3 regions of the Pseudomonas sp. PF05 genome follow, and region 2 is predicted to be linked to each of the others. Evidence: predicted binding sites of a transcription regulator. Region 2 holds the regulator's gene; each other region holds the start of a gene.
What was found. The regulator sigma-54, encoded in region 2, starts transcription at its own class of promoters, with help from an activator protein. The targets are predictions, from matches to a motif close to ANTGGCATNNANNTTGCTNT.

Region 1: the regulator sigma-54 is predicted to act here: its motif matches at 2,194-2,213, upstream of AC09SL_RS00110 (flagellar basal body rod protein FlgF).
Region 3: the regulator sigma-54 is predicted to act here: its motif matches at 1,996-2,015, upstream of glnA (type I glutamate--ammonia ligase).

The regions. Positions count from the first base shown of each region.
Region 1 covers NZ_JBWLPW010000001.1:18,258-28,376, reverse strand. The annotation lists gene flgH (flagellar basal body L-ring protein FlgH) at 1-494, opposite strand, end outside; gene flgG (flagellar basal-body rod protein FlgG) at 567-1,352, opposite strand; gene AC09SL_RS00110 (flagellar basal body rod protein FlgF) at 1,402-2,139, opposite strand; gene AC09SL_RS00105 (sigma-54-dependent transcriptional regulator) at 2,359-3,921, opposite strand; gene phhA (phenylalanine 4-monooxygenase) at 4,347-5,132, shown strand; gene AC09SL_RS00095 (4a-hydroxytetrahydrobiopterin dehydratase) at 5,231-5,587, shown strand; gene AC09SL_RS00090 (amino acid aminotransferase) at 5,587-6,780, shown strand; gene AC09SL_RS00085 (NAD(P)H nitroreductase) at 6,913-7,476, opposite strand; gene AC09SL_RS00080 (TrkH family potassium uptake protein) at 7,637-9,091, shown strand; gene AC09SL_RS00075 (AraC family transcriptional regulator) at 9,048-10,109, opposite strand.
Region 2 covers NZ_JBWLPW010000011.1:136,343-146,461, forward strand. The annotation lists gene AC09SL_RS19240 (ATP-binding cassette domain-containing protein) at 1-134, opposite strand, end outside; gene AC09SL_RS19245 (KpsF/GutQ family sugar-phosphate isomerase) at 409-1,383, shown strand; gene AC09SL_RS19250 (KdsC family phosphatase) at 1,384-1,908, shown strand; gene lptC (LPS export ABC transporter periplasmic protein LptC) at 1,916-2,485, shown strand; gene lptA (lipopolysaccharide transport periplasmic protein LptA) at 2,472-3,020, shown strand; gene lptB (LPS export ABC transporter ATP-binding protein) at 3,020-3,745, shown strand; gene AC09SL_RS19270 (RNA polymerase factor sigma-54) at 3,910-5,403, shown strand; gene hpf (ribosome hibernation-promoting factor, HPF/YfiA family) at 5,480-5,788, shown strand; gene ptsN (PTS IIA-like nitrogen regulatory protein PtsN) at 5,801-6,265, shown strand; gene rapZ (RNase adapter RapZ) at 6,268-7,125, shown strand; gene AC09SL_RS19290 (HPr family phosphocarrier protein) at 7,141-7,416, shown strand; gene pmbA (metalloprotease PmbA) at 7,501-8,847, opposite strand; gene yjgA (ribosome biogenesis factor YjgA) at 8,956-9,480, shown strand; gene tldD (metalloprotease TldD) at 9,711-10,119, opposite strand, start outside.
Region 3 covers NZ_JBWLPW010000006.1:161,083-171,201, reverse strand. The annotation lists gene typA (translational GTPase TypA) at 1-188, opposite strand, end outside; gene thiI (tRNA uracil 4-sulfurtransferase ThiI) at 327-1,781, opposite strand; gene glnA (type I glutamate--ammonia ligase) at 2,110-3,516, shown strand; gene AC09SL_RS12645 (chorismate mutase) at 3,638-4,201, shown strand; gene AC09SL_RS12640 (DUF4124 domain-containing protein) at 4,383-4,901, shown strand; gene AC09SL_RS12635 (DUF4124 domain-containing protein) at 4,898-5,521, shown strand; gene glnL (nitrogen regulation protein NR(II)) at 5,775-6,860, shown strand; gene ntrC (nitrogen regulation protein NR(I)) at 6,857-8,293, shown strand; gene AC09SL_RS12620 (hypothetical protein) at 8,829-9,269, opposite strand; gene trmL (tRNA (uridine(34)/cytosine(34)/5-carboxymethylaminomethyluridine(34)-2'-O)-methyltransferase TrmL) at 9,268-9,723, shown strand; gene secB (protein-export chaperone SecB) at 9,894-10,119, opposite strand, start outside.

The DNA of each region.
Region 1 (10,119 bases), on a different contig from region 2:
TTCTCGCCGCGCACGACGATGATGCCGTTGGGCAACACATCGGCGACGGTCACGGTAATCGAACCGGTCAGGCTGTTGCTCTGGCCGGACTTGCTGTCGCCTTTGGTGGCACGGTCGGAGCCGTAGCCGGCGTTGAGGCTCAGGTCGCCGCCACCGATCGGGTTGTTGGTGGTCAGGCTGGAGCCGAACAGCGAGGTCAGGCCAACGCTGGTCTCGCTGGTCTTGTCGATCTGCGAGTTGGCGTTCTTGCTGGCCTGGGTCCGCTCGTTCAGGGTGATAGTGATGATGTCACCGACCCGGAAGGCCTTGCGGTCGCTGTACAGGTTCTGCTCGAAGCCGGCCTGGTAGATCGAACCATTGTTGGCCGCAGCCGGCAACGGCGTGCGCGGCAACACCGGGGCGTAATACGGGTCATTGGGCCTGGGTGTCGGCGCGACACAGCCCGCGAGCGCGGTGACCCCACTCAGTGCCAGAACAGATACGAAGCGTTTCATGACCCTACCTCTTGGTGTTGCAGGCGACCCTGGGGCCGCCCTGTCTACGTAATGACGGACGTTGCGACGCGGTTACAGATTCTGCGTAACGAACGAGAGCATCTGGTCGGCAGTGGAGATCACCTTGGAGTTCATCTCGTAGGCACGCTGGGTGGTGATCATGTTGACCATCTCCTCGACGGTGCTTACGTTGGACGTTTCCAGGGTGTTCTGCAGCGTGGTGCCGAAGCCGTTCAGGCCCGGGGTGCCGACTTGCGGCGCGCCACTGGCGGCGGTTTCCAGGAACAGGTTGTTGCCCACCGCTTGCAGGCCGGCCGGGTTGATGAAGTCGGCGGTCTGCAGGTTGCCGATCACCTGGGCGGCCGGGTTGCCCGCCACGGTGATGGACACGGTGCCGTCACGGCCCACGGTAAAGGTCTGGGCATCGTTCGGAATGATGATGGCCGGCTCCAGGGCGAAACCGCTGGCGTTGACGATCTGGCCGTTGGAGTCGAGGTGGAACGTACCGTCGCGGGTGTAGGACGTGGTGCCGTCCGGCTGCAGGATCTGGAAGAAACCGCGACCGTCGATGGCCATGTCCAGGGGCTGCTCGGTGGTTTGCAGGCTGCCGGCGTTGAAGTTTTTCTGCGTGCCGACGATGCGCACACCGGTACCCACTTGCAGGCCCGACGGCAGTTCGCTGTCCTGGGTCGACTGGGCGCCAGGCTGGCGTTTCACCTGATACAGCAGGTCCTGGAACTCGGCACGATCACGTTTGAAACCCGTGGTCGAAACGTTCGCCAGGTTGTTGGAAATGGTCGTCAGGTTGGTGTCCTGGGCGGACAGACCTGTTTTGGCAACCCATAGAGCCGGAAGCATTCGATTCTCCTCGTACGCCTGTTTTTCGGCGCGACGCTTTAGTTAATGGTTAGATCTGCAAGACCCGAGCCATGGCCTCGTCGCCTTCTTTGGCGGTGTTCATCATCTTGACGTGAAGCTCGAACTGCTTGGCCAGGGCCAGCACCGAGGTCATTTCATCCACGGCATTGACGTTGCTCGCCTCCTGGAAACCCGACACCAACTGCACATTGGCATCAATGGGCGCCGGTTGGCCGTCCTTGGTCCGGATCGAACCATCCAGGCCCTTGGTCATGTTCTTGAGGTCCGGGTTGACCAGCTTGATGCGGTCCACTTCAGCCATCACCCGCGGGCCTTCGCCCATGGCGCGGATGCTGATGGTGCCGTCCTGGCCGATTTCGATCTTCTGCTCTGGCGGCACGGCGATCGGACCGCCGTTGCCCATCACCGGCATACCGTTGCCGGCGCGCAGCACGCCCAAGGCGTCAACATTGAGGCTGCCGGTGCGCACGTAGCTTTCACCGCCATCGGGGTTCTGCACGGCCATCCAGCCCGGCCCACTGACCGCCACATCGAGGTCACGACCGGTTTCTACCAGCGCCCCCGGAGTGAAGTCCGTGGCAGGCCGTTCGGACATGGCAAACGCCCGCGCCGGAAAGCTGTCGCCGAACACCGGCATCGAGCGCGCCTGCTCCAGGTCTTTCTGAAAACCATTGGTGGAGATGTTCGCCAGGTTGTTGGCATGGGCCCGCTGCGCCAGTGCGTTCTGGCTGGCGCCGGTCATTGCCACATAAAGGTACTTGTCCACTGTCGTTCCTCTGCATGCCGGACGTTTGCCGCCCACTGCTGTGTTGCACAGCCTCAAGCAATTTGCAGACCAACTTTTTTCTGGCGCTGATGGACCCGGTAAACAAAGGGCCTGGAGGTTCTGGAAGCGATTGTGCAAATGTATCGAAGACGAAAAACCGGCGGTGTCGTGCCGCTGCAAGGCAAAGGTTTACCCATCCGGCAACCGCACCGCAATTGATTACGCTCCGGGCTCCTTGCCGACCTCATATTCGCGCAACTTATTGGCAATGGTCGTATGGGAAACCCCCAGCCGCTTGCCCAGTTGCCGGCTACTGGGGTGCTCGGAGTACAAGCGCTCCAGCACCGCTTTCTCGAAACGCCCGACGATCTCGTCCAGCCCACCCTCAAGGGAAAAATCGCCAAGGGGTTGGCGCACGCCGTAGTCCGGCAGGCGGATATGCTCAGCCTTCACCGTGCCGCCGTCGCACAGGGAAACGGCCTGGAACAGCACGTTTTCCAACTGCCGGACGTTGCCCGGCCAGTGGTAGTGACTGAGACGGTCCATCGCCGCCGGGGCCAGCTTGGGCAGGGCACAGCCGATCTGGCGGCTGGCCTGGTCGAGGAAATGTTCCACCAGCGGCGCCAGGCCATCGAGGCATTCGCGCAGCGGTGGGATGTGCAAGGAAAGGACGTTCAAGCGGTGGTACAAGTCCTGACGGAATTCACCCCGGGCGCAGAGTTCGGACAAATCGACCTGGGTGGCGCAGATCACCCTGACGTCCAGGTACACCTCTTCATCGCTGCCGACGCGCCGGAAGCAACCGTCTTGCAGAAAGCGCAGCAGTTTCACTTGCAGGCGCGGGCTCATCTCCCCGACACCATCGAGAAACAGCGTTCCGCCGGCGGTCAGTTCCAGCAGGCCGAGCTTGCCTTCGGCCCTGGCACCCTCGAAGGCCCCCGGGCCGTAGCCGAACAGCTCGGTCTCGGCCATGGACTCCGGCAGCCCGGCACAGTTGAGCGCCATCAGTGGCGATTGCCCGCGCGGGCTCGCCAGGTGACAGGCGCGGGCCAGCAGTTCCTTGCCGGTACCGGTTTCACCTTCTATTAACAGCGGCGCGTCCAGCGGTGCCATGCGCCGGGCCTCGCGCACCACCGCCGCCATGACCTTCGAACTCTGGAAAATACTGTCGAAGCCACGCAATTCCTGTTTGCGCACGTTATAGATACGTTCGCCCACCCGGTCGGCCCGGTGCAGCGTCAGCACCGCACCGGCCATGGCTTCGCTGTCGTCGTGTTCCGATTGCAGCGGCGCGATGTCCGCCAGGAACACATCGCCCTTGACCTTGACCCGCAGGCCGTTGATGCGCGACTGGTTGGCCCGCACCAGTTCCGGCAAGTCGAAATCCTCGGCATAGCGGGACAGGGGAATCCCCGGCACCTCGTCCACTCGCACCCCGAGCAACTGCGCCGCCGCTCGGTTAGCCGCAACGATGGAGCCGCCCATGTCGATGGACAGCACCGGGAATTCCAAAGCGCCGAGCAAGGCGTTGAGTTCCATGTGCCGACGCTCGCTGGGCATCAGCCCTACACGCTTGACGCCAAATACCCCGGCGATACCTTCGAATTTCGGACGCAGCGCCTGGAACTGGATGTTGATCAGGTTTGGGCAGTGCAGGTAGATCGCGTTGCCATGCTCGCCGCCCACCTCCCCCCGGGCGACGTTGATGCCGTACTCCACCAACAGGTTGAGGATGTCCCGCAGGATGCCGATGCGGTTCTGGCAATGGACTTTGATGCGCATGAAAAGGCCCGATGTGTATTGGAAACTCGTGGGAAGGGAGCTTGTTCCCGCTTGTAGGAGCTGCCGAGCGAAGCGAGGCTGCGATCTTTTCCCAGACAGTTGAATCCCAAGCGAAAGGATCAAAAAATCGCAGCCTTCGGCAGCTCCTACGGCGCAGCCCGGCCTTTGCCATGAGGGTTTCCGACCGGCAGCGGAAATAACTGTCAAGATTATGTGACAGCTATAGGCAGATTCCCACAAGAAAATCCCGATAACATCGGCGCACCCGTCAATTCGTAACGAAAACTTTACGAATTTGCCATTCTTTTACCCATCCCACCTTTGTCAGAGTGCTGCACATCTCCCTGCTTCGGGTTATCTCTAATACATCGCTGGACATAACAACAACACGTCTTCCCCGAGAGGGAAATCAGCAGGAGAACAGCATGAAGCAGACGCAGTACGTGGCCCGCGAGCCCGATGCGCAAGGTTTTATCCACTACACCGCCGAAGAACATGCGGTGTGGAATACGCTGATCACCCGCCAGCTGAAAGTCATCGAAGGCCGTGCGTGCCAGGAATACCTGGACGGCATCGACAAGCTTGGCCTGCCCCACGACCGTATCCCGCAACTGGGCGAAATCAACCAAGTGCTGGGCGAGACCACGGGCTGGCAGGTTGCCCGGGTGCCGGCGTTGATCCCCTTCCAGACCTTCTTCGAATTGCTCGCCAGCAAGCAGTTTCCGGTGGCAACCTTCATTCGTACCCGGGAAGAACTGGACTACCTGCAAGAGCCGGACATTTTCCACGAGATCTTCGGCCACTGCCCATTGCTGACCAACCCCTGGTTTGCCGAATTCACCCACACCTACGGCAAACTCGGCCTACAGGCTTCCAAGGAAGAACGCGTCTACCTGGCGCGCCTGTATTGGATGACCATCGAGTTCGGCCTGGTGCAAACCCCACAGGGCCGGCGCATCTACGGTGGCGGCATCCTGTCCTCGCCCAAGGAAACCGTGTACTGCCTGTCCAACGAGCCCGAGCATCAAGCCTTCGATCCACTGGAAGCCATGCGCACGCCGTATCGCATCGACATCCTGCAACCGGTGTATTTCGTGCTGCCAGAACTCAAGCGCCTGTTCGACCTGGCCCACGAAGACATCATGGGCATGGTCAAGCGCGGTCGGGAACTGGGCTTGCACGCCCCGAAATTCCCACCAAAGGCTGCGTGAACCGCGTCTTTTAATCTCAATTGAGTCTGTTGCACAACGCGGCTTTGCTTTAGCGTGGGTGCATCGACGTTTTCAAATATTCGATCCAGGAACACACCATGAACACTCTGAACCAAGCCCATTGCGAAGCCTGCCGCGCCGACGCCCCACAAGTCAGCGACGAAGAACTGCCGGTACTGATCAAGCAGATCCCCGACTGGAACATCGAAGTGCGCGACGGCGTAATGCAACTGGAAAAAGTTTTCCTGTTCAAGAACTTCAAGCACGCCCTGGCGTTCACCAACGCTGTGGGTGAAATTTCCGAGGCCGAAGGCCACCACCCAGGCCTGCTCACCGAATGGGGCAAAGTCACCGTGACCTGGTGGAGCCACTCCATCAAGGGCCTGCACCGCAACGACTTCATCATGGCCGCCCGCACCGATGACGTGGCCAAGACCGCCGAGGGCCGCAAGTAATGCATTTCGATGCCATCGGCCGGGTACCCGGCGACCCGATTCTCGGCCTGATGGAGGCCTACGCGGCGGACAGCAACCCAAGCAAGTTCGACCTGGGCGTGGGTGTCTACAAGGATGCCCAGGGCCTGACGCCGATTCTTCAGTCAGTGAAACAGGCCGAGCAGCGGCTGGTGGATCGCCAGACCACCAAGACCTACATCGGCGGCCATGGCGACGCCGCGTTCGGCCAGTTGATCAATGAGCTGGTGCTGGGTGCCGACTCTCCGCTGATCAGCGCAAGACGTGCCGGCGCCACCCAGACACCGGGCGGCACCGGTGCGCTGCGCCTGAGTGCCGACTTCATCGCCCAATGCCTGCCGGGCCGTGGCGTATGGCTGAGCAACCCGACTTGGCCGATCCACGAAACCATCTTCGCCGCGGCCGGGGTCAAGGTCAGTCACTACCCTTACGTGGGCGCTGATAACCGCCTGGATTTCGAAGCAATGCTGGCGACGCTGAACCAGGCGCCCAAAGGTGATGTGGTGCTGCTGCACGCCTGTTGCCATAACCCCACCGGGTTCGACCTGTCCCATGAGCAATGGCGTCAGGTGCTGGAGGTGGTGCGCAGCCGCGACCTGCTACCGCTGATCGACTTCGCCTACCAGGGCTTTGGCGATGGGCTGGAGCAGGACGCCTGGGCGGTCCGGCTGTTTGCCGATGCGTTGCCGGAGGTGCTGGTCACCAGTTCCTGCTCGAAGAACTTCGGCCTCTACCGCGATCGTACGGGTGCATTGATCGTCTGCGCCCGGGATGCCGAGAAGCTGGTGGACATCCGCAGCCAACTGGCAAACATCGCCCGCAACCTGTGGTCGACGCCGCCGGACCATGGCGCAGCCGTGGTGGCGACCATTCTCGGCAACCCGGAACTCAAAAGCCTGTGGGCCGATGAAGTCCAGGCCATGCGCCTGCGCATCGCGCAATTGCGCAGCGGCTTGCTGGAGGCCCTCGAACCCCATGGCTTGCGCGAGCGCTTCGCCCATATCGGCGTGCAACGCGGGATGTTCTCCTACACCGGCCTGACGCCAGAGCAGGTCAAGCACCTGCGCGAGCGCCACAGTGTCTACATGGTCGGCACCGGCCGGGCCAACGTGGCCGGCATCGACGCCACGCGCCTGGATCTGCTGGCCGAGGCGATTGCAGACGTTTGCAAGTAAGGCCACTTGCTCCCGCTGGACGGTGTGTAGGAGCTGTCGAGTGCAACGAGGCTGCGATCTTTCCTCTATAAATCGAGTTCCGAGCGAAAGATCAGGATCAAAAGATCGCAGCCTCGCTTCGCTCGGCAGCTCCTACAGGCCTGTCCACTCGCTGACAAATTCTGCAGTTTCCACTTTCGGCGCCGTGCGCGCTTCTTTCTGCGGTGTGCCCAGGTAGAGGAAACCGATCACCTCTTCCCCGTCTTCAAGGCCAAGCCCCCTGGCCACCTGCGGCGAGTACGCCAGTTCACCGGTGCGCCACACGCCGCCAACCCCTTGGGCATACGCAGCCAACAAGATGCCATGGGCCGCGCAGCCAGCCGCCAGCAGTTGCTCGGATTTGGGGATTTTGAAATGGTCCTGCAGACGGGCAATCACCACTACGACCAGGGGCGCGCGCAAGGGGCCATTGAGGGCCTTTTCCACAACGGCTTCCGATACCAGCGGGTCATTGAACCGCGCGGCTTCGGCCAGCAGTTCGCCCATGCGATGCCGCGCCTGCCCTTCGACCGTCAAAAAACGCCATGGCCGCAACTGGCCGTGATCCGGCGCCCGCATGGCCGCAGCGAACATGAGTTCGCGCTGTTCGGGCGTGGGGGCCGGGTCCACCAGGCGCGGGACGGAAACACGGTTGAGCAAAGCGTCGAGAGCCTGCATCGGCCACCTCCTGAAAAAATGTCCGGCTATTCTAGTGGCTGTGCGGCGAGTTCGTTAGCGCAAATTCCGCGACCTGGCGCCAACTGGCGCCGGGTGCCGGTTTACAGGATGCTTGCCGCAGGTAGAATGGCGCCCTTCCCTTTCAGCCTGAGCGGACTTCATGGCGTTGCCGACCCTGCGGATCATTGGTTTCATCATCGGCATCTTCCTGATCACCCTGGCGATCTTCATGGTCGTGCCCATGGCCACCCTGGTGGTCTTCGAGCGCACCGGCGACCTGCCGTCGTTCCTCTGGTCGAGCATGATCACCTTCCTCGCCGGCCTGGCCCTGGTGCTTCCCGGGCGCCCGGAACACATCCACCTGCGCCCGCGCGACATGTACTTGCTGACCGTCAGCAGTTGGCTGGTGGTGTGTATCTTTGCCGCGTTGCCGTTCCTGCTGACCCAGAAGATCAGCTACACCGACTCGTTTTTCGAAAGCATGTCCGGCATCACCGCCACCGGCGCCACCGTCCTGAGTGGCCTGGACACCATGTCCCCGGGCATCCTGATGTGGCGCTCACTGCTGCACTGGCTCGGCGGTATCGGCTTCATCGGCATGGCGGTGGCGATCCTGCCCTTGCTGCGCATCGGTGGCATGCGGCTGTTCCAGACCGAATCGTCGGACCGCTCGGAAAAAGTCATGCCCCGTTCCCACATGGTGGCGCGGCTGATCGTGGCGTCCTACGTGGGCATCACCATTCTCGGCACCCTGGCGCTCTGGTGGGCCGGGATGAGTCTGTTCGATGCTATCAACCACGCGATGTCGGCGATCTCCACCGGCGGTTTTTCCACCTCGGACCAATCCCTGGCCAAATGGACCCAGCCGGCGGTGCACTGGGTGGTCATCGTCATCATGATCCTCGGCAGCTTGCCGTTTGCCCTGTACGTCTCGATGTTGCGGGGTAATCGCCGGGCTCTGATCAAGGACCAGCAGGTCCAGGGGCTCATCGGGGTGTTGCTGGTGACCTGGCTGGTGCTCGGCACCTGGTATTGGGCGACCACCGACCTGCATTGGCTGGAGGCGCTGCGGCACGTGGCGCTGAACGTGACGTCCATCGTCACCACCACCGGCTTCGCCCTGGGCGACTACAGCCTGTGGGGCAACTTCTCACTGATGCTGTTCTTCTACCTGGGGTTCGTCGGCGGTTGTTCAGGCTCGACGGCCGGCGGGATCAAGATCTTCCGCTTCCAGGTCGCCTATATCCTGCTGCGGGCCAACCTCAATCAACTGATCCACCCACGCGCGGTGATCAAGCAGAAATACAACGGTCATCGCCTCGACGAAGAAATCGTGCGCTCGATCCTTACGTTCTCGTTCTTCTTCGCCATCACCATCTGCGTGATCGCCCTGCTGCTGTCGCTGCTCGGGGTGGAATGGATGACGGCGCTGACCGGCGCGGCCAGTACTGTGTCCGGCGTCGGCCCGGGGTTGGGCGAGACCATCGGGCCGTCCGGCAACTTCGCACCGCTGCCGGACGCGGCCAAGTGGATTCTGTCAGGGGGCATGCTGCTGGGCCGACTGGAGATCATCACGGTGTTCGTGCTGTGTATCCCGGCGTTTTGGCGTCACTGACCGCTTCAGGCTGGCTCCCCAACCGTGCCCGGTATTCGCCCGGCGTGGTGTCGAACCAGCGGCGGAAGGCCCGGAAAAAATTGCTCGGGTCGGCAAATCCCAGCAGATAGGCGATTTCCAGCAACGTCATGCCCGGCTGCGCCAGGTACTGCTCGGCCAGTTCGCGACGGGTGTCTTCGAGCAGGCTCTGAAAACTCGTGCCCTCTTCCTGCAAGCGCCGCTGCAAGGTCCGCTGCGACAGGTGCAGCGTCTGCGCCACCACATCACGCTTGGGCTCGCCCTGGGGCAACAACCGGCACAACACTTGTCGCGCCTTGTGGGTCACACGGCTTTCCGAAAAACGCGCGAGGTACTCGCCGGCAAACCGGTCATGCAACTGCGCCATGGCTTCGTTGGCCGTCGGCAGCGGCGCCTCCATGTCGGCCCGTTCAAAGATCAGCGCGTCATAGGCCGCGCCGAACACCAGCGGCGCGCAGAAGGCTCGCTGATAAGGCGTCGGGTCCAGGGGGGCGGTGCCTTGGAACAGCACTTTTACCGGGTGCAAGGTACGTCCGGTCAGCCAGTTGCACAGGGCCAACGCACAGGCCAGGGACGCTTCGGCACTTTGGCGTGTGGGGGGTAAATGGTCGCCATGCACCGTCAGGATCAGCCCGTAACCCTCTTCCAACCGACGAAAACTCAAGTCGGCGCTTTCGGCAATGATCCGCTGGTATCGCACCAGTCGCTGGAAACCCTCCGCCAGCGTGCGACTGGACATCAAGGCGTAGCCCGCCACATGAAACGAGGCCGGGCGCACCACTTTCCCCATGTTCAAGCCAATGGCCGGGTTACCGGACAATTCCACCGCCCGTTGCCAGAGCCGCGTCATCGAGTCCTGGGGGAAACGTGCATCCGGATCGTCCAGCGCATCAAAGTCCAGCCCCAGTTGCTTGAACAGCACCCGACAATCCAGGCCGTCCATTTCCAACGCCTTGACTATCCCCATCGCCCAGCTTGAAGAAGTGGTTCGTTCGTTCATGACGTTTACT
Region 2 (10,119 bases):
CACCCGGAAGGCCCCATGATGCCAGTGACCTTGCCGCGTGGAATGCGAATATCGATGTCATTGAAAATGCTGCGCGTCCCTCGCTTGAAGGACAGTCCCTTCAGCTCGACCGCGTAGGCGTTGTCGGCACTCATCTAAACTCCTTGCGATGCAGCCTCACATTCGAATGCCCTGGGCGGTCGACAAGCGCCGGTACCGCCGGGCACGCGAACCGGCGGCGAACTATATCACTGCAACAGCCAAGCGCCCAAGGCCAACACCCCACCCGTTAAGCCTCGCTCAAGGTAAAAAACCACATTTTATGTCGAACCTTGCGGCCCCACGAACAAAGCATGACGAACTTACGTGAGGGAATTGTTCATTGCCGCTATAATCGCCGCCTTTTCATCGGGCTATACGATTTCTGACATGAGCCAATCCAGCGACCTGATTCAATCGGCACAACGTACCATCCGCCTCGAGCTCGAAGCCGTGCAAGGCTTGCTGCCCCGTATCGACGCTGATTTCGTACGCGCCTGCGAGATGATTCTGGCCAGCAAAGGCCGCGTGGTCGTGGTCGGCATGGGCAAGTCCGGGCACATCGGCAACAAGATCGCCGCCACCCTCGCCAGCACCGGCACCACGGCCTTTTTTGTCCATCCGGCCGAAGCCAGCCACGGAGACATGGGCATGATCACCCGGGACGATGTCATCCTGGCCCTGTCCAACTCCGGTTCCACCAATGAGATCATCACGCTGCTGCCGCTGATCAAGCGCCTGGGCATCCAGTTGATCAGCATGACCGGCAACCCGGACTCGCCGCTGGCCAAGGCCGCCGAAGTGAACCTCAATGTTCATGTCGAACACGAAGCCTGCCCGCTGAACCTGGCACCGACCTCTTCCACCACCGCTGCCCTGGTCATGGGCGACGCCCTGGCCGTGGCGCTGCTGGAAGCCCGGGGCTTCACCGCGGAAGACTTCGCCTTTTCCCATCCCGGTGGCGCCCTCGGCCGTCGCCTGCTGCTGAAAGTCGAAAACGTGATGCACGCCGGCCAAGAGTTGCCGCAAGTGTTGCGCGGCACGCTGCTCAAGGACGCGCTCATGGAGATGACCCGCAAGGGGCTGGGCATGACGGTGGTCCTGGAAGCCGACGGCAAGCTCGCCGGGATCTTCACCGACGGCGACCTGCGCCGCACCCTGGACCGCACCATCGACATCCACAGTGCCACCATCGAGCAAGTCATGACGCCCCACGGCAAGACCGCCCGCGCCGAGATGCTCGCCGCCGAGGCCCTGAAAATCATGGAAGACCACAAGATCAGCGCCCTGGTGGTCGTCGACGACGAGGACCGTCCGGTGGGCGCCCTGAATATGCACGATTTGCTGCGTGCGGGAGTCATGTAAATGAACACAGAACTGTTGCAACGCGGCCAGGCCATCAAGCTGGCGGTGTTCGATGTCGACGGCGTGCTGACCGACGGTCGCCTGTACTTCCTTGAAGACGGCAGCGAGTTCAAGACGTTCAACACCCTCGACGGCCAAGGCATCAAGATGCTGATGGCCGCCGGCGTGCAGACCGCCATCATCAGCGGTCGCAAGACCCCGGTGGTCGAGCGACGCGCGAAGAACCTCGGCATCCCGCACCTTTACCAGGGGCGCGAAGACAAACTGGTGGTGCTGGACGAGCTTCTGGGCCAACTCAACCTAAGCTATGAACAGGTGGCCTACCTCGGTGACGACCTGCCAGACCTGCCGGTGATTCGCCGAGTAGGCCTGGGCATGGCAGTCGCCAACGCGGCCAGCTTCGTGCGCGAGCATGCCCACGGCGTCACCACGGCGCGAGGCGGCGAAGGTGCGGCCCGCGAATTCTGTGAACTGATCCTGCGCGCCCAGGGCCGCCTCGAAGCGGCCAACGCCGCGTACCTGTGAGCCATTTATGCTGAGCAAGAAGATTCGCACCATCGTGGTGTTCGGCTGTATCGCGGCGATTTTCGCTGCGGTGGGCTACTGGAACATCAGCCCCGAACGGTTTCTCGACCGACCTGCGACCCAGATCGAGGAAAAGATCGACTGGTACGCGACCAACACGCATACCCTGCAGTACCTGCCCGACGGCAAAGTGCAATATGAGATGACGTCCGACAAGGTCGACCACGTAAAGGCCACTGACATTACGCTGGTCACCAAGCCCGACCTGAACATGTTCCGCGGCACCGAGTTTCCGTGGCATGTGCAGAGCGAGCACGCCGAAGTCAATTCCGGCGGCACCGAAGTGGAACTGATCGACTCGGTGCGCATCGCCCGAACCGACGAGAAAAACCGTACGACCATCATCACCAGCACGCGCATGACCGTGTTCCCACAGCAAGAATATGCGCAGACCGAGCAACCCGTTAGAATCGACGGCGCCGGGGGTGTGTCGACCGGCACGGGAATGAAAGCGTATTTGAAGGAAAGCAGGATACACCTGCTATCGAACGTAAGAGGACAGTATGAAGCTCGCTAAAACCCTCCCTATTTTGCTCAGTCTGGGCGCAGCACTGGGAAGCGCGAGCGCCTGGGCTCTTCCCGACGACCGCAACCAACCTATCCGCATCCAGGCCGACGATGCCCAGCTCGACGACAAGAAAGGTGTCGCCACCTACACAGGTGACGTGATCATCACCCAGGGCTCGATGAAGGTCACCGGCAATACCGTGACCATCACCCGCACTCCGGCCGGGGACATCGACGTGGTGACCTCGGTGGGCAACCTGGCCTATTTCGAGCAGTTGCAAACTGCCGGCGATACCAAGCCTGTGCAGGGCTACGGGGTCACCATCCAGTACCACGCCTCCAAGGATCGCGTGGTCCTGATCGACCGCGCCAAGGTCATCGACAAGGACAACAACATCACCCAGGGCGAGAAAATCGTCTACGACACAGTCAAGAAGCTGGCAAGCGCCGGTCGCGCCACCGGCAGCAAGGTGACCGAGTCGCGTCCGCGGATCGACATGGTGATCCAACCGAAAAAGAAAACCGACGAGCAGAAGGCCCAGTAATGGCAACTCTGAAAGCTCAGCATCTGGCCAAGAGCTACAAGAGCCGTCAAGTCGTGCGTGATGTCAGCCTGTCCATCGACAGCGGCCAGATCGTCGGCCTGCTCGGCCCCAACGGCGCGGGCAAGACCACTTGCTTCTACATGATCGTCGGCCTGGTCCAGGCCGACCAGGGTCGCGTACTGATCGACGACCTGGATGTCAGCCACCAGCCGATGCACGGCCGGGCGAAGGCAGGTATCGGCTATTTGCCGCAAGAAGCGTCGATCTTCCGCAAACTGTCGGTTGCCGACAACATCATGGCGATCCTCGAGACCCGCAAGGAACTCGACAAGGCCGGTCGTCGCCAGGAATTGGAAAGCCTGCTGCAGGAATTCCACATCAGCCACATTCGCGACAACCTGGGCATGAGCCTGTCCGGGGGCGAGCGGCGCCGCGTGGAAATCGCCCGCGCCCTGGCCACCGCACCGAAGTTCATCCTGCTCGACGAACCGTTCGCCGGCGTGGACCCCATCTCGGTGGGCGACATCAAGCAGATCATCCATCACCTCAAGGCCAAGGGGATCGGCGTGCTGATCACCGACCACAACGTGCGCGAGACGCTGGATATCTGCGAAACCGCCTACATTGTCAATGACGGCCAGCTGATCGCCGAAGGCGACTCCGCAGCGATCCTGGCCAATGACCTGGTCAAGGAAGTGTATCTGGGCCATGAGTTCCGCCTGTAAGCCAAAGTGTCTGGCGAATCGTTAGAGCGTCGTTTCATTTTATTATGGCGACGCCCTAGGCAAACACTTCAGTTTCAGGCATATAATTTGCTTAAGTTTGGCGCTTCGGCGCCCTGTAGTGGATGGCGCATGTGCGCCGGCGAATAAGGTGTTAAGCCCCTGCCATGAAACCATCGCTAGTCTTGAGAATGGGCCAGCAGCTGACGATGACACCGCAGCTGCAACAGGCCATCCGCCTGCTCCAATTGTCGACCCTGGACCTGCAACAGGAGATCCAGGAGGCCCTGGAGTCCAATCCGATGCTCGAACGCCAGGAAGAAGGCGACGACTTCGACAACACCGACCCACTGGCCGACAACGTCGAGCAGAAGACCAACACCGAAATCCCGGAACCGACCTACCAGGAAGCCGCCCCGACGGTGGACAACCTCGAGGATGGCGAATGGAACGAACGCATCCCCAACGAACTGCCCGTGGACACGGCCTGGGAAGACGTCTATCAGACCAGCGCCAGCAGCCTGCCGAGCAGCGATGACGACGAGTGGGACTTCACCACCCGCACCTCCGCCGGCGAAAGCCTGCAAAGCCACCTGCTGTGGCAGCTGAACCTGGCGCCGATGTCCGACACCGATCGCCTGATCGCCGTGACCCTGATCGATTGCATCAACAACCAGGGCTACCTGGACGAGACCCTCGAAGAAATCCTCGAAGCCTTCGATCCCGAGCTCGACATCGAGCTGGACGAGATCGAAGCCGTCCTCCATCGCATCCAGCAGTTCGAACCGGCTGGCATCGGCGCCCGCAACCTGGGCGAGTGCCTGTTGCTGCAACTGCGCCAGTTGTCCGCCAAGACCCCGTGGCTGGCCGAAGCCAAGCGGCTGGTCACCGACTACATCGACTTGCTGGGGGGTCGCGACTACAGCCAGTTGATGCGTCGCATGAAGCTCAAGGAAGATGAGCTGCGCCAGGTGATCGAACTGGTGCAGAGCCTCAACCCGCGCCCCGGCTCGCAGATCGAATCCACCGAGCCCGAATACGTGGTTCCAGACGTAATCGTGCGCAAGCACAACGACCGCTGGCTGGTGGAGCTCAACCAGGAATCGGTGCCCAAGCTGCGGGTCAACGCCCAGTACGCCGGCTTTGTGAAGCGCGCCGACACCAGCGCCGACAACACTTTCATGCGCAACCAGTTGCAGGAGGCGCGCTGGTTCATCAAGAGCCTGCAAAGCCGCAACGAAACCCTGATGAAAGTGGCCACCCAGATCGTCGAGCATCAGCGCGGCTTCCTGGAGTATGGCGATGAAGCGATGAAACCGTTGGTCCTGCATGACATTGCCGAGGCAGTGGGCATGCACGAGTCGACGATTTCCCGGGTAACCACCCAGAAATTCATGCATACCCCCCGGGGCATCTATGAATTGAAATATTTTTTCTCCAGCCACGTCAGCACCTCCGAAGGCGGCGAATGCTCGTCCACGGCCATCCGCGCGATCATCAAAAAACTGGTGGCCGCGGAAAATCAGAAAAAGCCGTTGAGTGACAGCAAGATCGCTGGTTTACTGGAGGCACAAGGCATTCAGGTGGCCCGCCGTACCGTCGCCAAATACCGCGAATCCCTCGGGATCGCGCCTTCGAGCGAACGCAAGCGGTTGATGTAACAGGCCACGCCACAGCGTTCCAGTGGCAGGCATGTCTGCCTGCCGCTTTATGCACTGGCAACGAAGGAGAAGCTGTATGCAAGTCAACATCAGTGGACACCAACTGGAAGTGACCGAACCCCTGCGCACCTACATCGGCGAAAAACTCGACCGATTGGAGAGGCATTTCGACAAGATCACCAACGTGCAAGTCACGATGACCGTCGAGAAACTGCTGCAGAAAATCGAAGCCACGCTGCATATTCCCGGCGGAGAAGTGGTTGCCAACGCAGAGCACACAGACATGTATGCCGCGATTGACCTGCTGACCGACAAGCTGGATCGCCAACTCAAAAAGCATAAGGAAAAGACCCAGAGCCTCCTCCAGGGCGCGACCGGTCGTTAACCCCCCCAATCCATGATCCGACTAGAAACCATCCTGACCCCCGGCCGTTCCCAAGTGAACGCGCCGGGCGGCAGTAAAAAGAAAGCCCTCGAACACATTGCCAACCTGATCCACCGCGAGGTGCCTGATCTGGTCATGCAGGACGTCTTCGAGGCCCTGGTTGCCCGTGAAAAACTCGGTTCCACCGGTTTTGGCAACGGCATCGCCATCCCCCATTGCCGTCTCAAGGGCTGTGAGGCGCCGATCAGCGCGCTGTTGCACCTTGAAACGGCTATCGATTTCGACGCCATCGACGGCGCCCCGGTCGACCTGCTGTTTGTATTGCTGGTACCCGAAGCGGCGACCGATGCGCACCTCGAGCTGCTGCGCCAGATTGCCAGCATGCTGGACCGCAAGGAAGTGCGCGAAAAACTGCGCAGCGCACCAAGCAACGAAGCGTTGTACCAGGTGGTCCTGGACGAGCAGAACGGTCATTAAAAATGCGCATGATCATTGTCAGTGGCCGCTCCGGCTCCGGTAAAAGCACGGCCCTCGCCGTGCTTGAGGACAGCGGCTACTATTGCATCGACAATTTGCCCGCCGGCCTGCTGCCGGAACTGGCCGAGCGCGCCCTGATCCACACCGAGCTGGCGCAGCCACTGGTGGCGGTCTCCATCGATGCGCGTAACCTGCCAAGCCACCTGTCGCGTTTTCCTGAACTGCTCGAGGAAGTGCGCAGCCGGCATATCCAGTGCGACGTGCTGTACCTGGATGCCGATGAAGAGACACTGCTCAAGCGTTTTTCCGAAACCCGCCGGCGCCACCCGCTGAGCAATGCCAACCGCTCCCTGGCCGAAGCCATCGAGGATGAAAGCCAACTATTGGGGCCGATCGCCGACTTGGCGGACCTGAAGGTCAACACCACGCACCTGAACCTGTATCAGTTGCGCGACACGATCAAGCTGCGCCTGCTCAACCAGCCTGAGCCGGGCACGGCGTTCCTGGTGGAGTCGTTCGGTTTCAAGCGTGGCATGCCCGTAGACGCCGACCTGGTGTTCGATGTGCGCTGCCTGCCCAATCCTTATTGGAAACCGGAATTGCGCGAGCAATCCGGGCTCGACCAACCGGTGATCGATTACCTGGCCGCCCAGCCGGATGTCGAGGAAATGTACCAGGACATCTCCAGCTACCTGCTCAAATGGCTGCCCCGCTTTGCCGCGAGCAACCGCGCCTATGTCACGATTGCCATCGGTTGTACCGGTGGACATCACCGCTCCGTCTACCTGACCGAACGCCTGGGTCAACTCCTGCAACAATCCCTGAAGAACGTCCAGGTTCGCCACCGCGACCTCAGCTAAAGGATTCACATCGCGATGCCTGCTCAGGAAATTGAAATCATCAACAAGCTGGGTTTGCATGCCCGAGCGTCGGCCAAGTTCGTCGGAGTCGCGGGCCAGTTCAAGGACACCACCATCAGGGTTGGCCGCACGCCCGAGACTGCGGTCGACGGTAAAAGCATCATGGCGATGATGATGCTCGCCGCCGGCAAGGGCACCAAGATCCACCTGCTCACCGAAGGTGAACAGGCACAGGAAGCGATGGACGCGCTGGTGGACCTGATCAACCGATATTTCGACGAAGGCGAATAACTGCCCAGGTCCCAAGGCGGATTCATTGGGCACAAAAAAAGGCGCGTCATCCAGTGGATGACGCGCTTTTTTACGCGCTGAGCGTTAGCTACCCGCCACCGTCATACGCTCGATCAACACCGAACCGGTGCGGATGTTGCTGCGCAGCTCCAGGTCGTTGCCCACCGCTACGATCTGCTTGAACATGTCGCGCATGTTCCCGGCGATGGTCACTTCCTGGACCGGGAACTGGATCTCGCCGTTCTCGACCCAGAAACCCGCCGCGCCACGGGAATAGTCCCCGGTGACCATGTTCAGGCCGTGGCCCATCAGTTCGGTCACCAGCAGCCCCCGGCCCATGCGCCGCAGCAAGGCGGCCTGGTCTTCTTCGCCATGGGTCACGAACAGGTTATGCACGCCGCCGGCATTGGCGGTGCTCGGCATGCCGAGCTTGCGGCCCGAATAGGTACCGAGGATGTAGGACACCAGCTCGCCGTTTTCCACGAACGGCTTGGCGTAAGTGGCCAGGCCATCGCCGTCGAACGCCGAGCTGCCCATGGCCTGCATCAGGTGTGGACGCTCGTCGATGGTCATCCATTGCGGGAACAGCTTCTGGCCCAGCGCTCCCTCGAGGAACGACGACTTGCGGTACAGGTTGCCGCCGGACACCGCCGACAGGAAGCTGCCGAACAAGCCACCAGCCAGCTCGGCCGAAAACAACACCGGCACCTCACAGGTCGGCACCGGGCGCGCGCCCAGGCGGCTGGCCGCCCGTTGCGCGGCTTTCTGGCCAATGCTCACAGGGTCCGCGAGCAAGGCGCCCTGACGGCTCACGTCGTACCAGTAATCGCGCTGCATCTGGCCGTCGGCTTCGGCGATCATCACGCAACTGAGGCTGTGGCGGGTCGATGCATAACCGCCGATGAAACCGTGGCTGTTGCCATAGACCCGGCAGCCCTGGTGGGTATTGAGCGTCGTGCCGTCGGCGTTCTTGATCCGGCTGTCGGCCTCGAATGCCGCAGCTTCGCAACGCAGTGCCTGTTCGATGGCCTGCTCGGGGGTGATGTCCCAGGCGTGGAACAGGTCGAAGTCGCGCAGCTCCTTGCACATCAGCGCGGCATCGGCCAGGCCCGAGGCTTCGTCTTCTGAAGTGTGCTTGGCAATCGCCAGTGCCGCGGCGACGGTTTCGCGAATCGCCTCCGGGCCGCTCGCCGAGGTGCTGGCCGAGCCCTTGCGCTGGCCCATGTACAACGTGATACCGAACCCCTGGTCGCGATTGAATTCGACGGTTTCCACCTCACGCTGGCGCACCGACGTCGACAGGCCCTGTTCCAGGGACACCGCCACCTCACAGGCACTGGCGCCCTGGCGCTTGGCCTCGGCAAGGATCTGCTCGACTTGTTCCTGCAGTGCCGGCAATGCTTGCGGGCCGACGCTTTGAACTGCACTCATGGTGTTCTCCACTCAAATTCTCTTTTCGGTGATGGCCATCGAGCGACCGGGCCGGACAAGCGGCCCCCGACTGGTTATCATGGCGGCGTTTCTTTGCGGACTGCCACCATGGTTGATTCTTACGACGACTCCCTCTACGAGGGTGAAAAAAGCAAATCCCAGGTCAAACGCGAGCTGCATGCTCTGGTTGACCTCGGCGAGCGCCTGACAACACTCAAGCCTGACTTGCTGGCCAAACTGCCGTTGACCGACGCCTTGCGCCGGGCCCTGGCCGATGCGCCCAAGCACACCGCGAATATCGCGCGTAAACGGCACCTGCAATTCATCGGCAAACTGATGCGCGATCAGGACACTGACGCCATCCTGGTCCTGCTCGATCAACTCGATGCCTCCACCCGACAGTACAACGAACGTTTCCACAATCTGGAGCGCTGGCGCGATCGCTTGATCGCAGGCGACGACGGCGTGCTGGAAAAATTCGTCATCGACTACCCGGAGGCTGATCGTCAGCAATTGCGCTCCCTGATCCGTCAGGCCCAGCACGAACTGGCGCAGAACAAGCCACCAGCCTCGAGCCGTAAAATCTTCAAGTACATCCGTGAGCTGGACGAAACCCAACGCGGCCTGCGCTGAGTTTCATCCGTTCTGTAGGAGCTGCCGTAGGCTGCGATCTTTTGATCTTTTGATCTTTTGATCTTTCGCTTGAGACTTAAGTGTCTGGGGAAAGATCGCAGCCTCGTTGCACTCGACAGCTCCTACACAGCTCCTACACAGCTCCTACACGGCTCCTACATAGCTTCTACGTAGCTTCTACGTAGCTTCAACATGGTTTCTACATGGCTCCTGGGAGTTCGTGTACATGCTTATCCGCCCGTGCCACCCACGGTAATCGCATCGATCTTCAGGGTCGGCTGGCCGACGCCTACCGGCACCGATTGCCCGTCCTTGCCGCACGTACCCACGCCGCTGTCCAGCGCCAGGTCGTTACCGACCATCGACACCTTGCTCATCGCCTCCGGCCCGTTGCCGATCAGGGTCGCGCCCTTGACCGGTGCGGTGATCTTGCCGTCCTCGATCAGGTAGGCCTCGCTGGTGGAGAACACGAACTTGCCGCTGGTGATGTCCACCTGGCCACCGCCGAGGTTGGCGCAATAAATACCTTTTTTCACCGAGGCGATGATTTCCGCCGGGTCGCTTTGGCCGCCCAGCATGTAGGTGTTGGTCATGCGCGGCATCGGCAAGTGCGCGTAGGACTCACGGCGACCGTTGCCG
Region 3 (10,119 bases), on a different contig from region 2:
ATGGCGGTGTTTTTCGCCAGGATGGTAATACCGCGCTCTTTTTCCTGGTCGTTGGAGTCCATCACGCGCTCGTCGTTGAGCTCGTTGCGCTCCAGGGTGCCGGATTGACGCAAGAGTTTGTCTACCAGGGTGGTCTTACCATGGTCAACGTGAGCAATGATGGCGATGTTGCGTAGATTTTCGATCACTTGTGTATCTCGATCAGAGGATTCGGTGTGCTGACAGGTCGTGGCAGCGATTTACGTTGAGTCCGACAAAGCCGTTACAGCCTGTCGGCGGCGTCGGGGGGCCGGTGACGCAGGCCACAGGCAAACAGCCCCGGGCACTTAGCTCGGTCGATAAACGCGCACATTGGCATGCCCCTCACTGAGCAAATGGTGGGCATGCAGGCGACTCATCACGCCTTTGTCGCAATACAGCAGGTACTGGCGAGTAGGGTCCAGTTCCTTGAAACGCGCGTTCACTGCATAGAACGGCATCGTTTTTACCTCGATGCCGGCGATGCTCAGCGGGTCGTCTTCAGCGTCGTCCGGGTGACGGATGTCGATGATGATCTGACCGGCCAGCGCTTCGCCGACTTCTTCAATTTGTATGTCCTGGCCCAACTCATCGATGACTCGATCGATTGGCACCAGCCTGGCGTTTTCGAGCGCACGCTCGAGCACCGCCATGTCGAATTCTTTCTCTTCGTGCTCCACCCGCCCGCGCTTGGCCGCCGTCTTCGGATTGACCGAGATGACGCCGCAGTACTCCGGCATGTGCCGGGCAAATTCGGCGGTGCCGATTTCATTGGCCTGGTCGATGATGTCCTGCTTGTGGCTGGCAATCAGCGGCCGCAAGACCAGTTTCTCGGTCACGCAATCGATCACCGACAGGTTCGGCAGCGTCTGGCTCGACACCTGGGAGATCGCCTCGCCGGTCACCAGCGCGTCGATTTGCAGGCGGTCGGCAATTCGTGAAGCGGCGCGCAACATCATACGCTTCAAAATGACGCCCATATGACTGTTATCGACTTTGCCGAGAATCTCGCCCAGAACTTCCTCGAACGGCACACTCACAAATAACACGCGCTGGGAGCTGCCGTACTTCTTCCAGATGAAGTGCGCCACTTCCATCACGCCCAGTTCATGGGCACGCCCACCGAGGTTGAAGAAGCAGAAATGGCTCATCAACCCGCGACGCATGATCTGGTAGGCGGCCACCGTGGAGTCGAAACCGCCGGACATCAGCACCAGGGTCTGCTCCAGCGAACCCAGCGGATAACCGCCGATGCTGTTGTGCTGGCTGTGGATCACGAACAGCCGCTGGTCGCGAATTTCGATGCGCACTTCGATCTGCGGGTCTTTCAAGGAAATACCGGCCGCGCCGCACTGCCGGCGCAACTGGCTGCCGACGTACTTCTCCACATCCATCGAACTGAATGGGTGCTTGCCGGCACGCTTGCAGCGCACCGAAAAAATCTTGCCGGCCAGCGCATCACCATAATGGAGCATGCATTTGGCGAGGATGTCGTCGAAGTCCCCCAGCGGGTATTCATCGACTTGCAGGAAATGCGCGATGCCCGGCATGCAGCTCAGGCGCTCGGTCATTTCCTTCAGGGCCTTGGGTTCGCTGACACGGGTTTCCAGCTCGAGGTTGTCCCACACGCCGTTCACCACCACGGCCGGGTCCAGGTCTCGGAGCACGGCACGGATGTTCTTGGCCAACTGGCGGATGAAACGCATCCGTACCGGGCGGCTCTTGATGGTGATCTCGGGGAAGACTTTTACGATTAGTTTCATGAAAACAGCGCGCGAACGGCCAGCCGAAAAAGGGGGGCGCGGATTATAGCGGAAATTGCTCAAGGTTTAACCAGTTTATGTGCAGATGGTTTTGCATGCACCAAAACAGGTCATTATCCATTGACGACGCCACATTGCAGTGCGTTATTGTCTGACAATCTTTGATTGATGCCTTTAAAAGCGTGGATTTGGTGCAAAAAACCCATGCTGGGGCACTGGCATGCAATTTGCTCCCTTGTGAGGCAGGTTGCCTTGGCAGAGTATTCGCGCCGGCATCACCCATATCTAAGGGCACTCCACTACCCGCCCGAAGCCACCCGGAGGACATATGTCGAAGTCGGTTCAACTCATCAAAGATCATGACGTCAAGTGGATTGATCTGCGCTTCACTGACACCAAAGGTACTCAACATCACGTGACCATGCCGGCCCGTGATGCGCTGGACGACGAATTCTTTGAAATCGGGAAAATGTTCGACGGCTCCTCCATCTCCGGCTGGAAAGGCATCGAAGCCTCCGACATGATCCTGATGCCGGACGACGAAACGGCCGTCCTGGACCCGTTCACCGAAGAGCCGACCCTGATCCTGGTCTGCGACATCATCGAACCTTCGACCATGCAAGGCTATGACCGCGACCCACGCGCCATCGCCCACCGCGCCGAGGAATACCTGAAGTCCACCGGTATCGGCGATACCGCTTTCTTCGGTCCTGAGCCTGAGTTCTTCATCTTCGACTCGGTCAAGTTCAAGTCCGATATCTCCGGCTCCATGTTCAAGATCTTCTCCGAACAAGGTTCGTGGATGTCCGACCAGGACGTGGAAGGCGGCAACAAAGGCCACCGCCCAGGTATCAAGGGCGGCTACTTCCCGGTTCCACCGTTCGATTTCGACCACGAAATCCGTACCTCCATGTGCAACGCACTGGAAGAAATGGGCCAGACCGTCGAAGTTCACCACCACGAAGTGGCAACTGCCGGCCAGAACGAAATCGGCGTGAAATTCAACACGCTGGTCAAGAAGGCTGACGAAGTCCAGACCCTGAAGTACTGCGTACACAACGTTGCCGATGCCTTCGGCCGCACCGCGACCTTCATGCCCAAGCCTCTGTATGGCGACAACGGTTCGGGCATGCACGTTCACATGTCGATCTCCAAAGACGGCAAGAACACCTTCGCAGGCGAAGGCTATGCCGGCCTGTCGGACACCGCCCTGTACTTCATCGGCGGTATCATCAAGCACGGTAAGGCCCTGAACGGCTTCACCAACCCGTCGACCAACTCCTACAAGCGTCTGGTACCTGGCTTCGAAGCCCCGGTCATGCTGGCCTACTCGGCTCGCAACCGTTCCGCCTCGATCCGTATTCCTTACGTGAACAGCCCTAAAGCCCGCCGTATCGAAGCGCGTTTCCCGGATCCGGCTGCCAACCCGTACCTGGCCTTCGCCGCACTGATGATGGCCGGTCTGGACGGTATCCAGAACAAGATCCACCCTGGCGATGCCGCTGACAAAAACCTGTATGACCTGCCGCCTGAAGAGGCCAAGGAAATCCCACAGGTGTGCGGCAGCCTGAAAGAAGCCCTGGAAGAGCTGGACAAGGGCCGCGCCTTCCTGACCAAGGGCGGCGTATTCAGCGATGACTTCATCGACGCTTACATCGCACTGAAAAGCGAAGAAGAAATCAAGGTTCGCACCTTCGTTCACCCACTGGAATACGAGCTGTACTACAGCTGCTGATCCAGTAAACGCCGCCACGCACGGCGTGAATAAAAAGAGGCCTCCTTCGGGAGGCCTTTTTTATGCGCGCAGGTTACGTGCATGATGCCTCGTTGCTCCTCCACTGAAGACGAGACTGCCCATGACTTCACGCTTCAAGCTCTGCCTTGCCCTGTCCGCCGCGCTGCTGGCCCCCACCGCCGAAGCCGCCTCGACGCCCGCCCCTGAGGCCCTTACCCCGCTGCTTAACGCCATTGGCGAACGCCTGGCCCTCGCCGATCAAGTGGCGCTGAGCAAATGGGACAGCCATAAAGCGGTAGAAGACCGTCAGCGCGAGCGAGAAGTCATTGCCGCCGCCGTTGCCCAGGCGCCGACCTACAAGCTCAGTGGCGAAACCGTGGAAGCTTTTTTCGCCGCCCAAATTGAAGCCAACAAAATGGTGCAGTACATCAACCTGTCCGACTGGGCCCTGGACGGCAAGGCCCCGGACCTCCCACGCCCGGACCTGGTGGGACAGATCCGCCCGCAACTCGATCGACTGCAAAAACGCCTGCTGCAACAACTGGCCGACTTCGCCCCCTACCGCACCGACCCGCAGTGCCCGCAATGGCTGGCCCAGGCAACCCACCACAACAAGCAGCACCCGGTGCACCGGCTCGCCCTGATCCGGGCGACCGGAGAGCTGTGCATCTCCACAAAATCCTGAGGCCCCCTGTGGGCGAGCTTGCTCGCGATGAGGCCAGCACATTCAACACCTCAGCGACTGGCACCCCGCCTTCTCGAGCAAGCCCGCTCCCACAGGAGGCGCATGCAACACAACAACTGGGCCAACCCTCCGCCCTGGCCTATGCTGCAACCCATCACTTTTCGTTTTCGGTCGATTTTCCATGGGTCGTGGTTTTTCAATCATTCTGTTGCTGCTGCTGGCACTGCCAGCCGCCGCGCAGATCTACAAGTACACCGACGCTGACGGCAACACCGCCTACAGCAACCAGCCACCCCAAGGCGTACCGGCCCAGACGGTGGAGTTGCCGCCACTCAACAGCATCGAACGCCAATCCCCCGCCAGCCCGGACACACCACCAGCCCCCGCGAACAGCGACGAGCCGCGCGATGCCTACGAGATACTCGAACTGACGGACATCCCCACTGAGCAAGCCCTGCGTGCCAACAATGGCACCTTCACCGTCGGCGTGCGGGCTCAACCGCGCCTGCGCAGCCCGCATCTGTTCCGGCTGCTGCTGGATGGCCAACCCTACGGCCAGCCGTCCAACGTGCCGCGCCTGCAATTGGTGAACATCGATCGGGGCGAGCACAGCCTGGCGGTTCAAGTCATCGACGGGGACACGCTCGTGCAACAGAGCGAAACCGTGACCTTCACCGTGCAGCGGGTGCACCAGCCATGATCCGCTGGTTGCTCGCGCTTAGCCTGACGCTGGCGGCGCTGCCTGGGGTGGCGCAGGTCTACACCTACATCGATGCCCAGGGTAATCGCGTCTTCACCGATCAACCGCGCCCCGGCAATGCGAAGAAAGTCCAACTGCCGCCCAGCAACCGGATGCCGGCGCCGCCCCTGGACACAACCTCGGCGCCCACGACCGAAACCCGGCCCGAGCCCCTGTTTCATTACGAAATGCTCCGACTGTTGATACCCGAGCCGGACGCCACGATTCGCAGCACCGCAGGCGAACTGATCGTCAGCGTCACCAGCGAACCCGGCCTGAAAAAAGGCCACCGCTACCGCCTGCTGCTCGACGGCCAGCCGACGGGCGAGGCGGGGCCGAGCCCGGTGTTTGCCTTGAACAACATTGATCGAGGCACCCATCACCTGGCGGCAGAAATCCTCGATGAGCAGGACCGGATCGTCGAACGCACCGCCAACCAGCCCTTCCATATGCAACGCATGTCCCTGGCGCAAAAGCGCCGCATCAAACCCTGCGCCACGGCCGATTACGGTCAACGCCCCGAGTGCCCCCTCGCCGAAAAGCCTGAAGAAGAAAAAAGCAGCATCTTGCCGTTCTTCTGATGTCGCTCAGGCTGGCGCACTATATTGGTGCAAAGCCTTGCACGCTACTCAGTTTCCAAACCCATTTTGGTTCGAAAGTACCCGAAAAAGCTGGCAGAACGCCACGCGACAGGGCGAAAAACACCCTTTTGAGGCTCTAAACGCTTCTTTTCGGAGCCTTGGTTTGGTTTTTGCATTTTCCTAGCAACAGCGCATCAATCGCGCGCGCAATTTGGGACCGATCCCCAGTTGCTACGCTCCAAAAGAGGTCCTGATGACCATTAGCGACGCACTACACCGCTTGCTGCTCGACAACCTCACCACCGCGACCATCCTGCTCGATGCCGAACTGCGCCTCGAGTACATGAACCCGGCGGCAGAGATGCTCCTGGCCGTCAGTGGCCAGCGCAGCCACGGGCAGTTCATCAGCGAGTTGTTCACCGAATCCGCTGAAGCGCTCAACTCCTTGCGCCAGGCGGTGGAACAAGCCCATCCGTTCACCAAGCGCGAAGCGATGCTCACCGCGCTGACCGGCCAGACCCTGACCGTGGATTACGCGGTTACACCGATCCTGAACAACGGCGCCACCCTGCTGCTGCTGGAAGTCCACCCGCGTGATCGCCTGCTGAGGATCACCAAGGAAGAAGCGCAATTGTCCAAGCAGGAAACCAGCAAGATGCTGGTGCGCGGCCTGGCCCACGAGATCAAGAACCCCCTCGGCGGGATTCGTGGCGCGGCGCAATTGCTGGCCCGCGAACTGCCGGAAGAAAGCCTCAAGGACTACACCAACGTCATCATCGAAGAAGCCGACCGCCTACGGAACCTGGTGGACCGCATGCTCGGCTCGAACAAGCTGCCATCGCTGGCGATGTGCAACGTCCACGAAGTGCTGGAGCGTGTCGGCAGCCTCGTGGAAGCCGAAAGCCAGGGTTGCATCTCGTTGGTGCGCGACTATGACCCGAGCATTCCCGATGTCTTGATCGACCGCGAACAGATGATCCAGGCCGTGCTGAACATCGTGCGCAACGCGATGCAAGCCATCAGCAGCCAGAACGAGCTGCGCCTGGGCCGCATCAGCCTGCGCACCCGCGCCATGCGCCAGTTCACCATCGGCCATGTTCGCCATCGCCTGGTGACCAAGATCGAAATCATCGACAACGGCCCGGGCATCCCTGCCGAACTGCAGGAAACCATTTTCTTTCCCATGGTCAGCGGCCGCCCGGACGGTACCGGGCTGGGCCTGGCCATTACCCAGAACATCATTAGTCAGCATCAGGGCTTGATCGAATGTGAAAGCCACCCCGGCCACACCACTTTCTCGATCTTCCTGCCACTGGAACAAGGAGCCACATCGACATGAGCCGTAGTGAAACCGTGTGGATCGTCGATGACGACCGTTCTATCCGTTGGGTCCTGGAAAAAGCCTTGCAACAGGAAGGCATGACCACCCAGAGCTTCGACAGCGCCGATGGGGTGATGAGTCGCCTGGCGCGTCAGCAACCGGACGTCATCATCTCCGACATCCGCATGCCTGGCGCCAGCGGCCTGGACCTGCTGGCGCGGATTCGCGAACAGCATCCGCGGCTGCCGGTGATCATCATGACCGCCCATTCCGACCTGGACAGCGCCGTGGCGTCCTACCAGGGCGGCGCTTTCGAATACCTGCCCAAGCCCTTCGACGTCGATGAAGCGGTGTCGCTGGTCAAGCGCGCCAATCAACATGCCCAGGAACAACAGGGCATGGAAGAGGTGCCAGCCCTGGCCCGCACCCCGGAAATCATCGGTGAAGCGCCGGCGATGCAGGAAGTGTTTCGCGCCATCGGGCGCCTGAGCCACTCCAACATCACCGTGCTGATCAACGGCGAGTCGGGCACCGGTAAAGAACTGGTGGCCCACGCCCTGCACCGCCACAGCCCACGGGCGGCATCGCCGTTCATCGCGCTGAACATGGCGGCGATTCCCAAGGACCTGATGGAGTCCGAGCTGTTCGGCCACGAAAAAGGTGCGTTCACCGGCGCGGCCAACCTGCGGCGCGGGCGTTTCGAGCAAGCCGACGGCGGCACGTTGTTCCTCGACGAAATCGGCGACATGCCGGCGGACACCCAGACCCGCTTGCTGCGCGTGCTGGCCGATGGCGAGTTCTACCGGGTGGGCGGTCATACGCCGGTCAAAGTGGACGTGCGCATCATCGCCGCGACCCACCAGAACCTGGAAACCCTGGTCCACGCCGGCAAATTCCGTGAGGACTTGTTCCATCGCCTGAACGTGATCCGCATTCATATCCCACGCCTGGCGGACCGTCGCGAAGACATCCCGACCCTGGCCCGGCACTTCCTCAGCCGCGCGGCCCAGGAACTGGCGGTCGAGCCCAAGTTGCTCAAGAGCGAAACCGAGGAATACCTCAAGAACCTGCCGTGGCCGGGCAACGTGCGTCAGCTGGAGAACACCTGCCGCTGGATCACGGTGATGGCTTCGGGTCGCGAAGTGCACATCAGCGACCTGCCGCCAGAGCTGTTGAGCCTGCCGCAGGATTCGGCCCCGGTGACCAACTGGGAGCAAGCCCTGCGCCAGTGGGCCGACCAGGCCCTGTCCCGCGGCCAGTCGAGCCTTTTGGACAGCGCCGTGCCGGCCTTCGAGCGGATCATGATCGAAACCGCCCTCAAGCACACCGCCGGCCGCCGCCGCGACGCGGCGGTACTGCTGGGCTGGGGCCGCAATACCTTGACCCGCAAGATCAAGGAATTGGGGATGAAGGTCGACGGTGGGGATGATGATGACGGGGATGAGGGCTGATCGGCCTTTAGCCCTTGGCTGAATTTGAAGGCCCCATCGCGAGCAAGCTCCCACACAATGGATTTTCAGTGTTCGCGAGCGCGTGAACACCACTGAACCCTGTGGGAGCGAGCTTGCTCCGGGCGGCGGTCCGACGATGCTTTTAAAGGCTCCATGCACCGCTTCAATGCACGGCGAACCGCAATTGCTCATGCGCCCAAGTCCGGCCCCATCGGCCCGCCACGCAAAAACCAGCCCACATAAAAGCAAAAGCCCCGAAATACGGGGCTTTTCGCATAACCGGCAGATTATTTGTGACAAGCCATTTAAAACTGGCACGCCCCCTGCAATAACTCAATCACTACCCAGTTTCGGGGACCTTGGTACAGGCAGGCCGGGGATTCCCCTCTTTTATACCGGGCTCATCGAGCCCACTGTTTTGGGGGCCTTGATACAGGCAGGTCAAGGTTTCCCTTCTTTACACCAGGGCTGAACCTTCGCGGTGAGCCCTCCCGTTTTGGGGACCTTGGTACAGGCAGGCCGGGGATTCCCTCTTTTATTGCTCCTGGAGACGGACCTCCAGCCGCCAGCGGTCATCGACCTCGCTGCCGGTCCACTCTCCTCGCAACGGACGCGCCGCCACCAGCATCAACAACAACCCCTTGTCACTCAAGCGCACCCGCCAGTTCACGTCTTTGCCGTTGAGCTTGAGCTGGCCCTTCTGCGGCCGACCTTCTGCCTGGAACAGCAGCGCCACTGAGCCGTCGACGATTTCCCCATGGAGCTTGGGTTCATTGTTGAACCAAGCGACAAGCACGCCATCAGCCACCTCGACCTGCTGCAGCTCGCTCGGTTCAGGCGTGGTCAGGCGGCCGATCATCAAGCCAACCATCATCCCGAAGATCGCCAACGAGCCCATCACCCGAGGCATTAGCTTCGAACGCCGGTCGGTTTGCAGCGTAGAATGCCGCTCATCTTTATCTGCGGAGCCGTGCATGTTTCACGTCATCCTTTTTCAACCGGAAATTCCGCCGAATACCGGCAATGTCATCAGGTTGTGCGCCAACAGCGGCTGCCACCTGCATTTGATCGAACCGCTGGGCTTCGAAATGGACGACAAGCGCCTGCGCCGAGCTGGCCTCGACTACCACGAGTATGCCACCTTGCAGCGTCACGCCGACCTTGCTAGTTGTCTGGAAAGCCTCGGGCATCCGCGCCTGTTCGCGTTCACCACCAAGGGTTCGCGGCCGTTCCATGACGCCAGCTTCGTCGCTGGCGATGCGTTCCTGTTCGGCCCGGAAAGCCGTGGCCTGCCGGCCGAGGTGCTGGATGCCCTGCCCGCCGACCAGCGCTTGCGCCTGCCGATGCGCGAAGGCTGCCGCAGCCTGAACCTGTCCAACACCGTGGCGGTGGCGGTTTATGAAGCGTGGCGGCAGAACGGCTTCGCCTGAACCCTGCCTGTCAGCCAGAAACACCTGTGGGAGCGAGCCTGTGGGAGCAAAGCCTGCTCGCGATGAGGTCGACACGGTTCAACTGCAAAACCGCGTCATCGTTCATCGCGAGCAGGCTTTGCTCCCACAGGGCTCGCTCCCACAGTTTTGTGCCGGGCTGGCAGCGCCGTTTACTGAACGGTCGCGCCGCCTTCTTGCTGCATGCGCTGCAGTTCTTGCGCATACAGGGCATCGAAGTTCACCGGAGCCAGCATCAGGGCCGGGAACGAACCGCGGGTCACCAGGCTGTCCAGGGTTTCGCGGGCGTACGGGAACAGGATGTTCGGGCAGAACGCGCCGAGGGTGTGGCTCATCGAAGCGGCATCCAGGTTCTTGATCAGGAAGATCCCGGCCTGT